One region of the Neorhizobium sp. LMR1-1-1.1 genome, then DNA from elsewhere that is predicted to be linked to it. Evidence: riboswitches for the same ligand, from Rfam matches in the RefSeq annotation. Region 1 holds a riboswitch; the other holds the start of a gene.

What was found. Region 1 has a riboswitch for cobalamin ahead of bluB (5,6-dimethylbenzimidazole synthase). Riboswitches for the same ligand answer to the same signal wherever they lie in the genome.
Region 2: another riboswitch for cobalamin. It lies ahead of MRBLMR1_RS23845 (energy-coupling factor ABC transporter permease); the one in region 1 lies ahead of bluB (5,6-dimethylbenzimidazole synthase).

What each region holds. Positions count from the first base shown of each region.
Region 1 is NZ_JBEGHE010000001.1:1,439,615-1,446,934, forward strand. It holds gene MRBLMR1_RS06980 (NAD+ synthase) at 1-1,053, shown strand, start outside; gene MRBLMR1_RS06985 (TolB family protein) at 1,073-1,903, shown strand; cobalamin riboswitch at 1,932-2,114, shown strand; gene bluB (5,6-dimethylbenzimidazole synthase) at 2,198-2,884, shown strand; gene MRBLMR1_RS06995 (hypothetical protein) at 2,885-3,616, opposite strand; gene MRBLMR1_RS07000 (NADP-dependent malic enzyme) at 3,703-6,030, opposite strand; gene MRBLMR1_RS07005 (UDP-2,3-diacylglucosamine diphosphatase) at 6,235-7,056, shown strand; gene MRBLMR1_RS07010 (MFS transporter) at 7,172-7,320, shown strand, end outside.
Region 2 is NZ_JBEGHE010000047.1:119,121-126,440, reverse strand. It holds gene rplI (50S ribosomal protein L9) at 1-208, shown strand, start outside; gene MRBLMR1_RS23850 (replicative DNA helicase) at 517-2,019, shown strand; gene MRBLMR1_RS23845 (energy-coupling factor ABC transporter permease) at 2,072-2,749, opposite strand; cobalamin riboswitch at 2,784-2,978, opposite strand; gene MRBLMR1_RS23840 (ClbS/DfsB family four-helix bundle protein) at 3,065-3,589, opposite strand; gene alr (alanine racemase) at 3,824-4,996, shown strand; gene radA (DNA repair protein RadA) at 5,101-6,516, shown strand; gene MRBLMR1_RS23825 (CvpA family protein) at 6,631-7,218, shown strand.

The DNA of each region.
Region 1 (7,320 bases):
TTTGCAAACCAGCTCGGTGGCCAGGATGAGCTTGTCTTCGACGGCGCAAGCTTCGCCTTCAACGCCGACAAGTCGCTGGCCTTTCAGCTTTCGCAATTCGAGACCGCCTTTGTCGTCACCGACTGGAGACGTGAAGAGGATGGCTGGCGCTGCCAGCCCGGCCCGATGGTCCGTATTCCCGAAAAGGAAGAGGCCGATTACCACGCCTGCCTGCTCGGCTTCCGCGATTATGTGAACAAGAACGGTTTCAAGTCGGTCGCGCTGGGCCTCTCCGGTGGCATCGATTCGGCTGTCTGCGCCGCGATCGCCGTTGATGCGCTCGGCGAGGAGAGGGTGCGCACCATCATGCTGCCCTATCGCTACACGTCCGAAGACTCGTTCAAGGACGCCGCGGACTGCGCGAAGGCGCTCGGCTGCCGCTACGATATCGTGCCGATTTCCGATCCGGTCGAAGGGTTCCTGGCGTCGCTGTCCGACATGTTCGAAGGCACCGACCAGGGCATTACCGAAGAGAACCTGCAGAGCCGTACGCGCGGCACTATCCTCATGGCGATCTCCAACAAGTTCGGCTCGATGGTTGTGACGACCGGCAACAAGTCGGAAATGTCGGTCGGCTACGCGACGCTTTATGGCGACATGAACGGCGGCTTCAACCCGATCAAGGACCTCTACAAGATGCAGGTCTATGCGCTGGCCGAATGGCGCAATGAAAATGTGCCGGCAGGCGCTCTCGGCCCGTCCGGCGAGGTGATCCCGAAAAACATCATTTCCAAGGCGCCTTCCGCCGAGCTTCGGCCGGACCAGAAGGACCAGGATTCGCTGCCGCCCTATCCGGTTCTGGACGATATCCTCGAATGCCTCGTTGAAATGGAAATGGGCACCGAAGACATCGTTGCCCGCGGCCATGACGTCGCAACCGTTCATCGCATCGAGCATCTGCTCTATCTCGCTGAGTATAAGCGGCGTCAGTCGGCTCCGGGCGTGAAGATCACCAAGAAGAACTTTGGCCGCGATCGCCGTTACCCGATCACCAACCGTTTCCGGGATCGTTAAGAGGGAGGCGCCCTTGGCACTGCGAAGCTCCATCGAGATCTACAATGTCCGAACCCGCCAGAGCCGGGTTGTCTGGCAGACGGAAGAGTTGTTCGAAGCGCCCAACTGGTCGCCGGATGGTGACTATCTGATGCTTAATGCAGATGGCCTGATCTACCGTTTGTCTCCGAATGGTGATTTCGGTCCTGTCCGGGTCGATACGGACTTCGCGACACTCTGCAACAACGACCATGGCATCTCGCCGGACGGCGCGCTGATTGCGATCTCCGACAAGGTCGAGTTCGGTAGGTCGGCGATCTATGTCCTGCCGGCCAGAGGCGGTACGCCGAAACTCGTCACAGAAAACCTGCCATCCTACTGGCATGGCTGGTCGCCGGACGGAAAGACGTTCGCTTATTGCGGTATCCGTGATCAGGTCTTCGATATCTATACGATCGGTATCGACGGGAAAAACGAGACACGGCTGACCTTCGGCGAGGGCCGCAATGACGGGCCGGATTATTCGCCGGACGGTCGTTGGATCTATTTTAACTCAAGCCGCTCAGGGCTGATGCAGATCTGGCGTGTTCCGGCGACCGGCGGCGCTCCCGAACGCATCACCGACAGTAGCTATGGAGACTGGTTTCCGCATCCGTCACCCAAGGGTGATAAGGTCGTTTTCGTATCCTATGACGCCGAAATCTTCGATCATCCGCGTGATCAGAATGTTCGCGTTCGGCTTATGGATGCCGATGGGGGCAATGTCGAAACGTTGTTCGAGCTTTTTGGCGGGCAGGGCACGATGAACTCGCCCAACTGGTCACCGGATGGTGATGAATTTGCCTATGTGCGTTATTTCCCTGCGGCGTGAACGGCCTTGCTTCGGCCGGGTTCAGTCAGCATAAGAGCCTCCGTCAGGTGCCCATCCATAATGGGAGAATCGGGAAGCCGGTGAAATTCCGACACGTGCCCAACGCTGTGAGGCTGACGCTTGTCGTATTCATGCCACTGGATTTCTCCGGGAAGGCGGCGATGAGCGGATGAAGCCCAGTCAGAAGACCGGCCTGGCGAGATGGACCGATCCGCGCGGACGGCGGGCAGGTTGAGTGGATTGCGCCACGCCGTGACGGCGGCAGCAATCCGCAGGCGTTGTTGGGGAAAGACGATGCGACCTGATGATTTGAACAATGGCCTCGTGGCCGCCGAAGCTTTTACCGATGACGAGCGTGCCGCCGTTTATCGCGCCATCGAAACGCGCCGCGACGTGCGTGACCAGTTTCTCTCCGATACGATCCCGGATGATGTGCTGCGCAGACTACTGGATGCCGCCCATGCCGCCCCGTCGGTTGGTTTCATGCAGCCCTGGAACTTTATCCTCATCCGTGACGAGGCGGTTCGCCAGTCCGCCTGGGAGGCGTTTTCGCGCGCCAACAGGGAAGCTGAGGCGATGTTTCCGGAGGAGAAGCGCAGCACCTACAGGAGCCTCAAGCTCGAAGGCATCAGAAAGGCGCCGCTGTCGATCTGCGTCACCAGCGATCCGGATCGTGCCGGTCCGGTGGTTCTGGGGCGCACACACAACAGCCGCATGGACAGCTATTCGACCGTCTGTGCCATCCAGAACCTCTGGCTCGCAGCCCGCGCGGAAGGGATCGGCGTCGGCTGGGTCAGTATCTTTCATGATGAAGATGTTCGAGCGCTCCTCGGCATTCCGGACCGCGTCGAGATCGTAGCCTGGCTGTGCCTCGGTTATGTCGATCAGTTGTATGGAGAACCCGAACTGGCGATAAAGGGCTGGCGCCAGCGTCTGCCTCTGGAAGATCTCGTCTTTCAGGACGGTTGGGGCCAGAAATAATCAAGGCTGCAGCTGCTGGGGGCCGCTGGATTTCGGATTGGCGAGGTCGATGTCTTCTTCGGGGAAGAATTGCGGCCCAACGGAGCGAATCTTTTTGCCGGGATCATAGGGACGATCCGGCGGGAACTGGACGGGTGCTTCTCTCGCTGGCGCAGGTGAGGCGCTGCCGAGATGGGTGATGCTGGAATTCGGATCGTCCACCTTTGGCCCAGTCTGCGTCTCCTCTCCCGGCCTTGGCAGTGCCAGCCCCCGGATCCGCAGGCGTTCTTTATCGTCAAGTTCCGTCTGGGTATCGAGGTCAGTGGGCGTGCAATTGTTGGAGCGGATCGCCGACAAGATCGCGACGCGCTCTTCCGATGGCTGCAGTAGCGAGCGGGTACTGTTGCGTTGTTCGGTGATTGCCGCGCGCTCATCTTCCAGCCGTTGCAGCGTGTCCTGCATGTAACCGCATTCATCATCGCCTTCGGATGGCGCGCCCAGCGTCACGATGCTGCCGCTGCCGCAACCTTGCCTGCGCATGTCGATCCTGAGTTGCCGGATATCCGCGTTGAGCGCGCTCAGATCCTGAGCGTAGCGACGCACATTGCTGCTCGTGCCGATGATCTGCGGGGTGCTGTTGAGGCGGCGATAGAGATTGGCGCAGACCTCGACATCGCGCGAAAAGGCCGCCTGAGGCGCAAGCAGCGAGGCAAGCATCAGCGATGTCAGCATCTGCGGCTTGGAAAATGTCATGTCTCACCTGTCGCATGGCTCTGCGGGGATCAACCTGGCATGTCGAGCATGCGGGAAGCTTGCCTTGAAGCTTCCCGCATCTCTTGTCATTTCACCAGCGCAAGCGGTTCCGCCTGGGACGCCTCGACGACGGCCAGGGCCGCCATGTTGACGACGCCGCGGGATGTTACGGTCTGCGACAGGATATGCGCCGGTTTGGCTGTGCCGAGCAGGATCGGACCGACATGCAGTCCGTCCATCATCGTCCGCACGAGACCGAGCGAAATGCTGGCAGCATCGAGGTTCGGGAAGACCAGAAGATTGGCTTCGCCGGTTAGTGTGCTGTTCGGCATGGCGCGCTTGCGCAGCGCCTCGTCCAGCGCTGAACCACCCTGCATTTCGCCATCGACTTCGAGTTCCGGCGCATCCTTGCGGATGATTTCCAGAGCCGCACGCATCTTGCGGGCGCTTTCCGAATCGCGGGAACCGAAATTCGAATGGCAGATCAGCGCGGCCTTCGGCACGATGCCGAAGCGGCGAACTTCCTGAGCAGCGAGGATGGTGATTTCGGCAATCTCCTCGGCGGTCGGATTGTAGTTCACGAACGTGTCGGTGAAGAACATCGCGCCGCGCTGGGAGATCAGGAGGCTGAGGCCGGCATTGGTGCAGGCACCGGCGCGCTTGCCGATGATCTGGTTGACGTCGCGCAGGTGGCGATCATAACGGCCTTCAACGCCGCAGATCAGCGCATCGGCTTCGCCACGCTTGACCGACAGCGCGCCGATCACGGTGTTGTTGGTACGCACGATCGTGCGAGCGGCTTCCGGATTGATGCCGTTGCGGCCGACCAGCGCGAAATAATCCTCGACATATTCGCGGTAACGGGGATCGTCTTCCGGATTGACCACGCCGAAATCGACATTCGGGCGGATGCGGATGCCGAAACGTTCCAGACGCGCTTCGATGACGGAAGGACGGCCGATCAGGATCGGGCGGGCAATCTCTTCCTCGAGCAGAACCTGGGCCGCGCGCAGTACACGCTCGTCTTCGCCTTCGGCAAAGATCACGCGCTTCTTTTCGGATGCCTTGGCTGTCGCGAAGATCGGCTTCATCACAAAGCCGGAGCGCCAGACGAAACGGTTCAGCTGGTCGAGATAGGCTTCGAAATCCTGAATCGGACGGGCGGCAACACCGCTTTCGGCAGCTGCACGTGCCACTGCCGGGGCAATGCGCAGGATGAGGCGCGGATCGAAGGGCGACGGAATGAGATAGGTCGGGCCGAAGATCGGCGTCTCGCCGGAATAGGCCTTCGCCGCGACATCTGACACTTCTTCACGGGCAAGCGCTGCGATGGCCTTGACTGCGGCCATCTTCATTTCCTCGTTGATCGTGCTCGCGCCGCAATCGAGCGCGCCGCGGAAGATATACGGGAAACAGAGAACGTTGTTCACCTGGTTCGGAAAGTCGGACCGGCCGGTGCAGATCATTGCGTCCGGACGCGCCTGACGGGCGAGTTCCGGCATGATTTCCGGCGTCGGATTGGCAAGCGCCATGATCAGCGGCTTTTCTGCCATGCGCACAAGCAGTTCCGGCTTCAGCACGCCCGGGGCAGAAAGGCCGAGGAAGACGTCTGCGCCGTCGATGCTGTCGGCGAGAACGCGATTGTCGCTCTTCTGCACATAGACCGACTTCCATTCGTCCATCAGCTCGGTACGGCCTTCATAAACGAGGCCTTCGATGTCGTGGACCCAGATATTCTCCTTCTTCGCGCCGAGCGAAACGAGAAGATTGAGGCAGGCGAGCGCGGCTGCACCGGCGCCCGACGTGACGATCTTGACGTTGGTGATCGACTTGCCGGCCAGTTCCAGGCCATTCAGGATCGCGGCTGCAACGATGATGGCGGTACCGTGCTGGTCGTCATGGAAGACCGGGATGTTCATCTTCTCGCGCAACCGGCGCTCGACTTCGAAACATTCAGGCGCCTTGATGTCTTCAAGGTTGATGCCGCCGAAAGTCGGCTCCAGTGCGGAAACGGTCGATACCATCTCGTCGATGCCGGCCGCATCGATCTCGATATCGAACACGTCGATACCGGCGAACTTCTTGAACAGGACGGCCTTGCCTTCCATCACCGGCTTCGATGCCAGCGGGCCGATATTGCCGAGCCCGAGGACGGCCGTACCATTGGAAATGACCGCAACGAGATTGGCGCGCGCCGTATATTCGGCAGCGGCTTCCGGATTGTCGCGGATTGCGAGGCAGGGAGCTGCAACACCCGGAGAATAGGCGAGCGCCAGGTCGCGCTGGTTTCCGAGCGGCTTGGTCGCCTGGATTTCCAGCTTGCCCGGACGCGGATGCCGGTGGAAGAACAGCGCCTGTTCGTCAAGATCCGCACTGCTCGGTGGGGCCGACTTTGATTTATCCTGCGCGTCCATGCTCGCTCCTGCTTTAGTCTGTTTTTCCCGGTCCGTATGGGAGAATGCGGCCCCTCATTACATCAAACAGCGCCGTGTAACAGCAGCTAATTTGATCGATGTAAGGAATTCCCAAGGGGCAGCTGTCGCACCGAAAAGACCTCCTGTCATCATCCTGAAACAAGACTCTGGTTTTCAGGCGGCGGGGCTGGCTATGAAAGGACGATTTCCGTGACAGCGACAGGTGAGACCAGGAATTTCAGGACCTTGTTCATCTCCGACGTGCATCTCGGCTCGAAGGCGGCGCGGACGGAACTCCTGCTGGATTTTCTCAAATATCATGAAGCGGATACGGTGTTTCTAGTCGGTGACATTGTCGACGGCTGGCGGCTGAAGCGCAGCTGGTTCTGGCCGCAGGGCTGCAACGACGTGGTTCAGAAGCTGTTGCGCAAGGCGCGCAAGGGCACCCGCATCGTCTATATCCCCGGCAATCACGACGAATTCCTGCGGGATTTTCCGGGCACCCATTTCGGCGGCATCGAAGTCGCGGATCGTGCGATCCATGAGATGGCTGACGGCAAGAAATATCTCGTGCTTCACGGCGACGAATTCGACGTGGTCGTGCGCAACGCTCGCCTTCTCGCCTATCTGGGCGACTGGGCGTATGACGTGGCAATCGCCATCAACGTCGTGCTTGCGGCGGCCCGCCGTCGTCTGGGCATGCCTTACTGGTCTTTCTCTGCCTGGGCGAAGCTGCAGGTCAAGCATGCGGTCAATTTCATCGGTGAGTTCCAGAAGGTCGTCGCCGACGAGGCAAGGCGCAGCAAGGTCGATGGCGTCATCTGCGGCCATATTCACCACGCGGTGATGACCGATATCGACGGCATCCATTACGTCAATACCGGCGACTGGGTGGAAAGCTGCACGGCAATTGCCGAACATCATGACGGAACGCTTGAACTGATTACCTGGCGCGACATCAAGGTGACAGCCGAGCTGCATGCCCTACCGGCACCGGCGAAGACGAAGAACATGCAGGCTGCCTGACCTGACGAAATCTTCACGACCGATACACTTTGTTTTCGCATAAAACGTGTAATCCGGTTTTCATTGCAAACGGCGGTGATAGTCTTCGCAGACTTTCATCGCCGTTTGTGATTCCGTGAACATTTCTGCAAAATCGTCTGCGGCTCCGCCGCAGTTCCAGCTTCGCTGCTCGCTCGCCTATGCCGCACCGATGTCGCTCAACGGCATTCTCGTGCCTTACTTGCCCGTGTGGCTGCATGGCCTGAATTTCAGCGCAATGCAGAT
Region 2 (7,320 bases), on a different contig from region 1:
CGGCCTGCACGAAGTAACGCTCCACCTGCATTCAGAAGTCGAGATCCAGATCTCGGTCAACGTTGCACGTTCGGCTGAAGAAGCTGAGCGTCAGGCACAGGGCGAAAGCCTCACCTCCGCTGACGCCATCTACGGCGTTGACGAAGACGCACTGCGCCCGGAAGACTTCTTCGATCCGGAAGCTGACCGCGACGGCGACGAAGAATAATAGACCTCTCGCAGATTCGTCTGTGACAGCGCCCGGCCTCACGAAGGCCGGGCGTTTTTTTGTCTCTTTTTGCGGGTAAGATGGCGTTTGCTCCGGTGAGTCGCGACCCGTTCGCACCACTCCTGCGACGTCGGCCCGAATGAGGCACAGTCAACCGGATTTGTCGCTTCATTACGTTTTTTGTTTCGCGTAAATGACGCCCGCTGTGGATATCTGTGGGTAACATCCGAAGGCAAAATGCACGGTTTCGGTGCGGTCCAGTTATCACTAGAACCGAGGCCTTGAACGGACAGGACGGGTAGAAGATCATGAACGAAGTTCCGCGCAACATGGGGTCGCTCAGCAACAAGGATGCAGCGCCGCACTATCGCGAGGCGCCGAACAATATCGAGGCGGAACAGGCGCTGCTCGGCGCGATCCTGGTCAACAACGACGCCTATTACCGCGTCTCGGACTTCTTGAAGCCGCCGCATCTCTACGAACCGCTGCATCGCAAGATTTACGAGGTTGCCGGCGACATCATCCGTATGGGCAAGACAGCCAACCCGATCACGCTGAAGACCTTTCTTCCGGCCGATGACAAGGTGGGTGACCTGACTGTTGCGCAGTATCTCGCACGTCTTGCCGCCGATGCCGTCTCTATCATCAATGCGGAAGACTACGGTCGGGCGATCTACGACCTGGCGCTTCGCCGGGCGCTGATCACCATTGGCGAAGATGTCGTCAACATCGCCTATGATGCGCCGCTCGACATGCCGCCGCAAAGCCAGATCGAGGATACCGAACGCCGTCTTTTCGAACTGGCGGAAACCGGCCGTTACGACGGCGGTTTCCAATCGTTCAACGACGCGGTGGCGATCGCCATCGACATGGCGGGGCAGGCATTCGAGCGCGACGGCCAGCTTTCCGGTATTTCTACCGGCATCATGTCGCTCGACGGCAAGATGGGCGGCTTGCAGCGCTCCGACTTGATCGTGCTCGCAGGACGCCCCGGTATGGGCAAGACCTCGCTTGCCACCAATATCGCCTACAACATCGCGGCCGCCTACGAGCAGGAAATCGCCCCCGATGGCTCGTTCAAGGCCAAGAATGGCGGTGTCGTCGGCTTCTACTCGCTCGAAATGTCGTCGGAACAGCTCGCCACCCGTATCATCTCCGAGCAGACGGAAGTTTCGTCGTCAAAGATCCGTCGCGGTGACATTACCGAGGCCGACTTCGAAAAGCTGGTCGCCTGCAGCCAAATGATGCAGAAGGTGCCGCTGTTTATCGACCAGACCGGTGGTATCTCGATCGCCCAGCTATCGGCGCGCGCCCGCCGCCTGAAGCGCCAGCGCGGCCTCGATTGCCTGGTGGTCGACTATATCCAGCTGATGACCGGTTCGGGCAAGTCGGGTGAAAACCGCGTGCAGGAAATCACCCAGATCACCACGGGTCTGAAGGCGCTCGGCAAGGAACTCAACGTGCCGATCATCGCGCTGTCACAGCTGTCGCGCGGTGTCGAAAGCCGTGAAGACAAACGCCCGCAGCTTTCCGACCTTCGCGAATCAGGCTCGATCGAGCAGGACGCCGACGTCGTGCTCTTCGTGTTCCGTGAGGAATATTATGTAAAGAACATGGAGCCCCGCGACTTGGCCGATCCGAAATACCCGGAATGGGAAGCACATATGGAGCGCGTCAAGGGTACGGCCGACGTCATCATCGCCAAGCAGCGTCACGGACCGACCGGCACGGTCAAGCTCGCCTTCCAGTCCGAATTCACGCGCTTTGCGGACCTCGCCGAGCCGAGCTTCACGCAATACGAAGAACCGTGATCGAACAGCCTCGCCGGCAGTACACCGGCGAGGCTGAGAGTCGCGGGCTAACTCAGGCCGCGTTGTAAAGCCGTCGCGTAACGAAGCCTGAACCGTTCAGAGCATTCAGGGTCTTGGCGATGGCAAGTACGGCCAGGTCCGCCAGCGGCTCGATCAGCACGACCGACATATAGGCAATACCGAACGTGCCGATCGCCACAAGATTTTCGCTTGCGAAACCGGCACCATAAAAGGCCCAGAAAGCCACCCAGGCGACGACACCGGCCTGATAGGCGGTCGATAGCTGGAGCGCCTGCCTATAGGTGAGATCGACATAGGCCGTGCCTGGCGAAATGATACGATCCGCCAGCGCTTTCACCGCAAACAACGGCACCAGCAGCGTCGTGACGTTCATTCCAAACTGCGGCAGGTCTGCCGGCGCGAAGAACATTCCCTGGATCATCAGACCGAGCGCCAGCCCGATTGCCGCCGGCGCTGCGCCGAACAGCAGAAACAGCGTCGAGCCGAGAATGAAATGGACCTCGGATACGCCGACTGCGTAATGCGGCAGAAGCTCAAAGAAAGAGAAGACAGCCGCTGCAGTAACTGCAGTGCGCGAGACCAAGGAGACAAGCCCCTGTTGCCGGATCGTGTCTCGCACCAGCTTCAACGTAAAAAGTCCCGCCCCTGCTGCAGTGGCATAGCTCAGAATGATTTTGGCCCCGTCTACGAGGCCCGGTTCGATATGCATGTGCGCTCCTGTCCGTCACACCCGACGGTCGTTGATTGATAAGATGCACACGGTCGGTCTCCTGACTCGCGGGTCGATGCCTTGTCGAACCTTCCCATGGCGCGAGGCCACAGTGGTGTTTCGCAAAGCTCGCCGCTCACAGTCGCGGGGGCGGTCGGGTTCAACAGATGCTGCCCTTATTCCCATGCGGTCAACGGATGTCGGCCGCACCATGTGCGGGAATGAGGTAGCAATTTCCCGCAGAGGCAGCAAACAACAGCAGCCGAAATCGCACCGATCTAGCGCTGTCATAGGGTCGCATGCAGCAAGACGGGATCATAGGTGTTGCTGCGTGCACTCCTGGGCCTTCAGCCATTTGCGAATGCGCGCTCTTGCATTGGCATAGGGCGATGCGGTGTTGAACTGGATCATGCGCCCCTTGGTCCATTTGCCGTACCAGCCTTTGCCGTAAAGCTCGTCATTTGACCGGTTGCTGATTGTCGAGACCAGCTGCTCCCTCACCGTCCTCAGTCGTTCCAACCGCTCGGGCCAGTCCAGTGCGTCATGGTCTGCGTAGAATTTTTGAGCAAGCGGCCCTAGTTCGTTCCACTTGAACCCGGTCTCCGGAAAATCGATCGCCTCACCCCGGTCATCCCGATCTAGCCATTTCAGCACCAGTTCGTTCCAGCCGATCAGGTATGCGACGAGATCCGCCGGGCTCATCATCGAGCCTGCCATGTGGCCCTGCATGGATGCCTCCCTCGCCCGGGGCCCTGGAACGCGGGCAAGATCGTCCCAAAGCCTGTTGAAGGTCGTGGAGACCGCCGCAAGAAGTTCCTGCCTGGAACCGGGTACAGCCATGGAGTGCCTTCGGATGCTGTTCAAATACAGCGTCTAAACTACGCCTCTATCCACGGGATATGAAGCCGTCCGGCTGTCGCAGCCGGGCACCGACCCTAGGATTGCTGCACAATTATTGTGGTGTCAAAAGCCTGTACGGAGAACCTTATTCTTTACCCGCGGCCTTTTTCCAGCCGGCAAAAAGGTTAGGATCGGCCACTCCGATTTTCAAAAGCATATTCAGTTGAGACCGCCATGACAGAACAGACCGATTTTGACAGCGACGAAACCTATCTGGATGATTTCGATATCGCGCCCGTGAGATTGACGGTCGATCTCGGCGCACTCGTCGACAACTGGAAGGAAATGGCACGCCGCTCTGGAAGGGCTTCAACCGCCGCAGTCGTCAAGGCGGATGCCTATGGTCTGGGGCTCGAGGACTGCGGTACGGCGCTCTATGAAGCCGGCGCACGGGATTTCTTCGTTGCCGCGGTGCAGGAAGGCGTAACCTTGCGCACCTATGCACCGGATGCCCGCATCTATGTGCTTTCCGGCATATGGCCGGGCCAGGAACGGATGTTTTACGAAAACGATCTGGTCCCGGTGATCATCTCCGAAGAACAGCTGGCCTTCTGGATGTCGGCCACGGCCGAACATGGCGACCATCCTTGTGCGCTGCATATCGATACCGGCTTCAACCGGCTTGGCCTTCCCGCGGAAGAAGCGATCGCCTTTGCCGAGGATGTCTCGCGGCCGGCAAGTTTCTCACCCGTTCTCGTTATGTCGCATCTTCACAGCGGCGATTCGCCAGCCTCGCCGCTCAACCGATCACAGCTTGAGTCTTTCCAACGGGTTGCGGCGGCTTTCGAAGGCGTTCCGACAAGTCTGTCTGCTTCCGCCGGCATCTTTCTCGGCCCCGAATACCATTTCGATCTCACCCGTCCTGGAATTGCCGCCTATGGCGGTGAAGCGGTCAACGGTATGCAGGCGCTGAAACCCGTGGCAAAGGCGGAAGCACGCATCATCCAGATCCGCGATGCGCCGTCCGGTTCGACCGTCAGCTACGGCGCCACCCATCAGCTCTCGCGCAACAGCAGGCTTGCCGTTGTGTCGGCCGGTTATGCCGACGGCTACCTGCGTTCGCTGTCCGGTTCCGGCGTACCGCTTCGGGCTGGCGGCGCACCCGGCGCCTTCGGCTTCATCGCCAACAGGCGCGTGCCCGTGATCGGCCGGGTCACGATGGATCTGACGATCTTCGACGTGACCGACGTACCCGAAAACGAAATCCGCACCGGTGACTATATCGAACTGTTCGGCCCGAACATCGCACTCGACGACACCGCACGCGCCGGCGGCACGATCGGTTACGAACTTCTGACCGCGCTCGGGCTGCGTTATGAACGGCGCTACATTTATCCGGACGATTGATATCACCGCCGTCTTGTCATCACCTGCCAGTTTCGCTTAAAAGGCCATTGGTTCCGCTTTTGTTCTTGCGGGTATCCGAGATATTGAAGGCGGCGATCAAATCTATGGCAAAAACCAAAACCCAATTCGTGTGCCAGAACTGCGGCACGGTGCATAGCCGCTGGGCCGGCAAGTGCGACGGCTGCGGCGAGTGGAACACGATCGTCGAGGAAGACCCGATGGGCGGCATCGGCGGCGGTCCCGGCAAGGCACCGAAGAAGGGCCGTGCCGTTGCGTTGACCACGCTGTCGGGCGAAACCGAACAGGCACCGCGTATCTTTACCGGCATTTCCGAACTCGACCGCGCCACCGGTGGCGGTTTCGTGCGTGGGTCTGCGGTGCTGATCGGCGGCGACCCCGGCATCGGCAAATCGACGCTGCTGATGCAGGCGGCAGCAGCACTTTCACGCCGCGGCCACCGGATCATCTATGTCTCGGGCGAAGAGGCGGTTGCCCAGGTGCGCCTGCGCGCCCAGCGCCTCGGTGCGGCGGATTCGGACGTGCTGCTTGCTGCGGAAACCAATGTGGAAGACATCCTTGCCACGATTTCCGAAGGCAAGCGCCCCGATCTGGTGATCATCGATTCCATCCAGACGCTGTGGAGCGATACGGCAGATTCGGCCCCCGGCACCGTCACCCAGGTGCGCACCGGCGTGCAGGCGATGATCCGCTTTGCAAAGCAGACGGGTGCCGCCATGGTTCTCGTCGGCCATGTGACGAAGGAAGGCCAGATCGCCGGTCCGCGCGTCGTCGAGCACATGGTCGATGCCGTGCTTTATTTCGAGGGCGATCGCGGCCATCACTATCGCATCCTTAGAACGGTAAAGAACCGTTTCGGGCCGACCGACGAAATCGGCGTGTTCGAAATGTCCGATAACGGCTTGCGCGATGTTTCCAACCCGTCCGAACTGTTTCTCGGCGAGCGCAATGCCAAATCTCCGGGTGCCGCCGTCTTTGCCGGCATGGAAGGCACACGACCGGTTCTGGTCGAGGTGCAGGCGCTTGTGGCAGCCACTTCGCTCGGCACGCCGCGCCGCGCCGTGGTCGGCTGGGACAGTTCGCGTCTGGCAATGATCCTTGCCGTGCTCGAAGCCCATTGCGGGGTCAGGCTCGGCCAGCACGATGTCTATCTCAATGTCGCCGGCGGTTACCGCATTTCGGAACCGGCAGCCGACATGGCGATTGCATCGGCGCTCGTTTCGTCGCTCGCCGGCGCAGCCCTGCCTGCCGATTGTGTTTTCTTCGGCGAAATCAGCCTTTCAGGCGCCGTACGCCCGGTGTCGCAGACATCCCAGCGCCTGAAGGAAGCGGAAAAACTCGGCTTTGCCGGTGCCATGCTGCCTGCCACCTCGGCGGAACTGCCGAAGAACGGCAGCGCCCGCTGGACGATGATCGAGGACCTTCCCGATCTTGTCGCCCGCATTGCCGGATCCGCCAAGAAACTGGGGAAAGGCCATGAAAATGCCGGAGAAGATGATTGATCTTCCGTTAATGAGTTGGCTGATGTAAGACACTGCGCCCAATGCTGGAATGCCGGGCGAAAATGCCGGTTCCTCCGGCAGGTGTGGAACGGCAGGTTCTGGAGTAGAGTTTACATGCCCATTACGATCTTCGACGGTATTGTCATCGGCGTCACCCTGTTTTCTGCGGTGCTTGCCATGGTCCGCGGCTTTTCCCGCGAAGTGCTGTCGATCGCCAGCTGGGCCGGCTCGGTTGCCGCCGCCTATTATCTTTATCCGCTGGCTGTGCCTTATGCGGAAAAATACACGTCCGATCACCGTATCGCGATTGCCGCCTCTGCAGGCGTGATCTTTCTGATCGCGCTGATCGTGATCTCCTTCATCACGTCGCGGATCGCCGATTTCATCATCGACAGCCGCATCGGCGCGCTCGACCGCACGCTCGGCTTCCTTTTCGGCGCTGCCCGCGGCATCCTGCTGCTCGTCATCGCAACGGCCTTCTGGAACTGGCTGGTGCCGGTCAAGGCGCAGCCGACCTGGGTGGTGGACGCCAAGTCGAAGCCTTTCCTCGATACGCTTGTCGGCCGTCTTGAAGCCGTATTGCCCGAGGATATCGAGCCGCAGATCCGCGCGCGCATCACCGGCAAGGAAGAAGCGCCGGCGGATGTTCAGCCCGGCCAGGAACTGCCGCCGGTGGGCGACGCACCTGCTACAAATAATTGACGCTGTGTTGCGCTTGATGCAACGCAATTCGTCACCATTTGTGGTATGACTTGAATTCAGGTAGAGAGCGGGCTCGCACCGGGGACGAAAATTCCCCGGCCG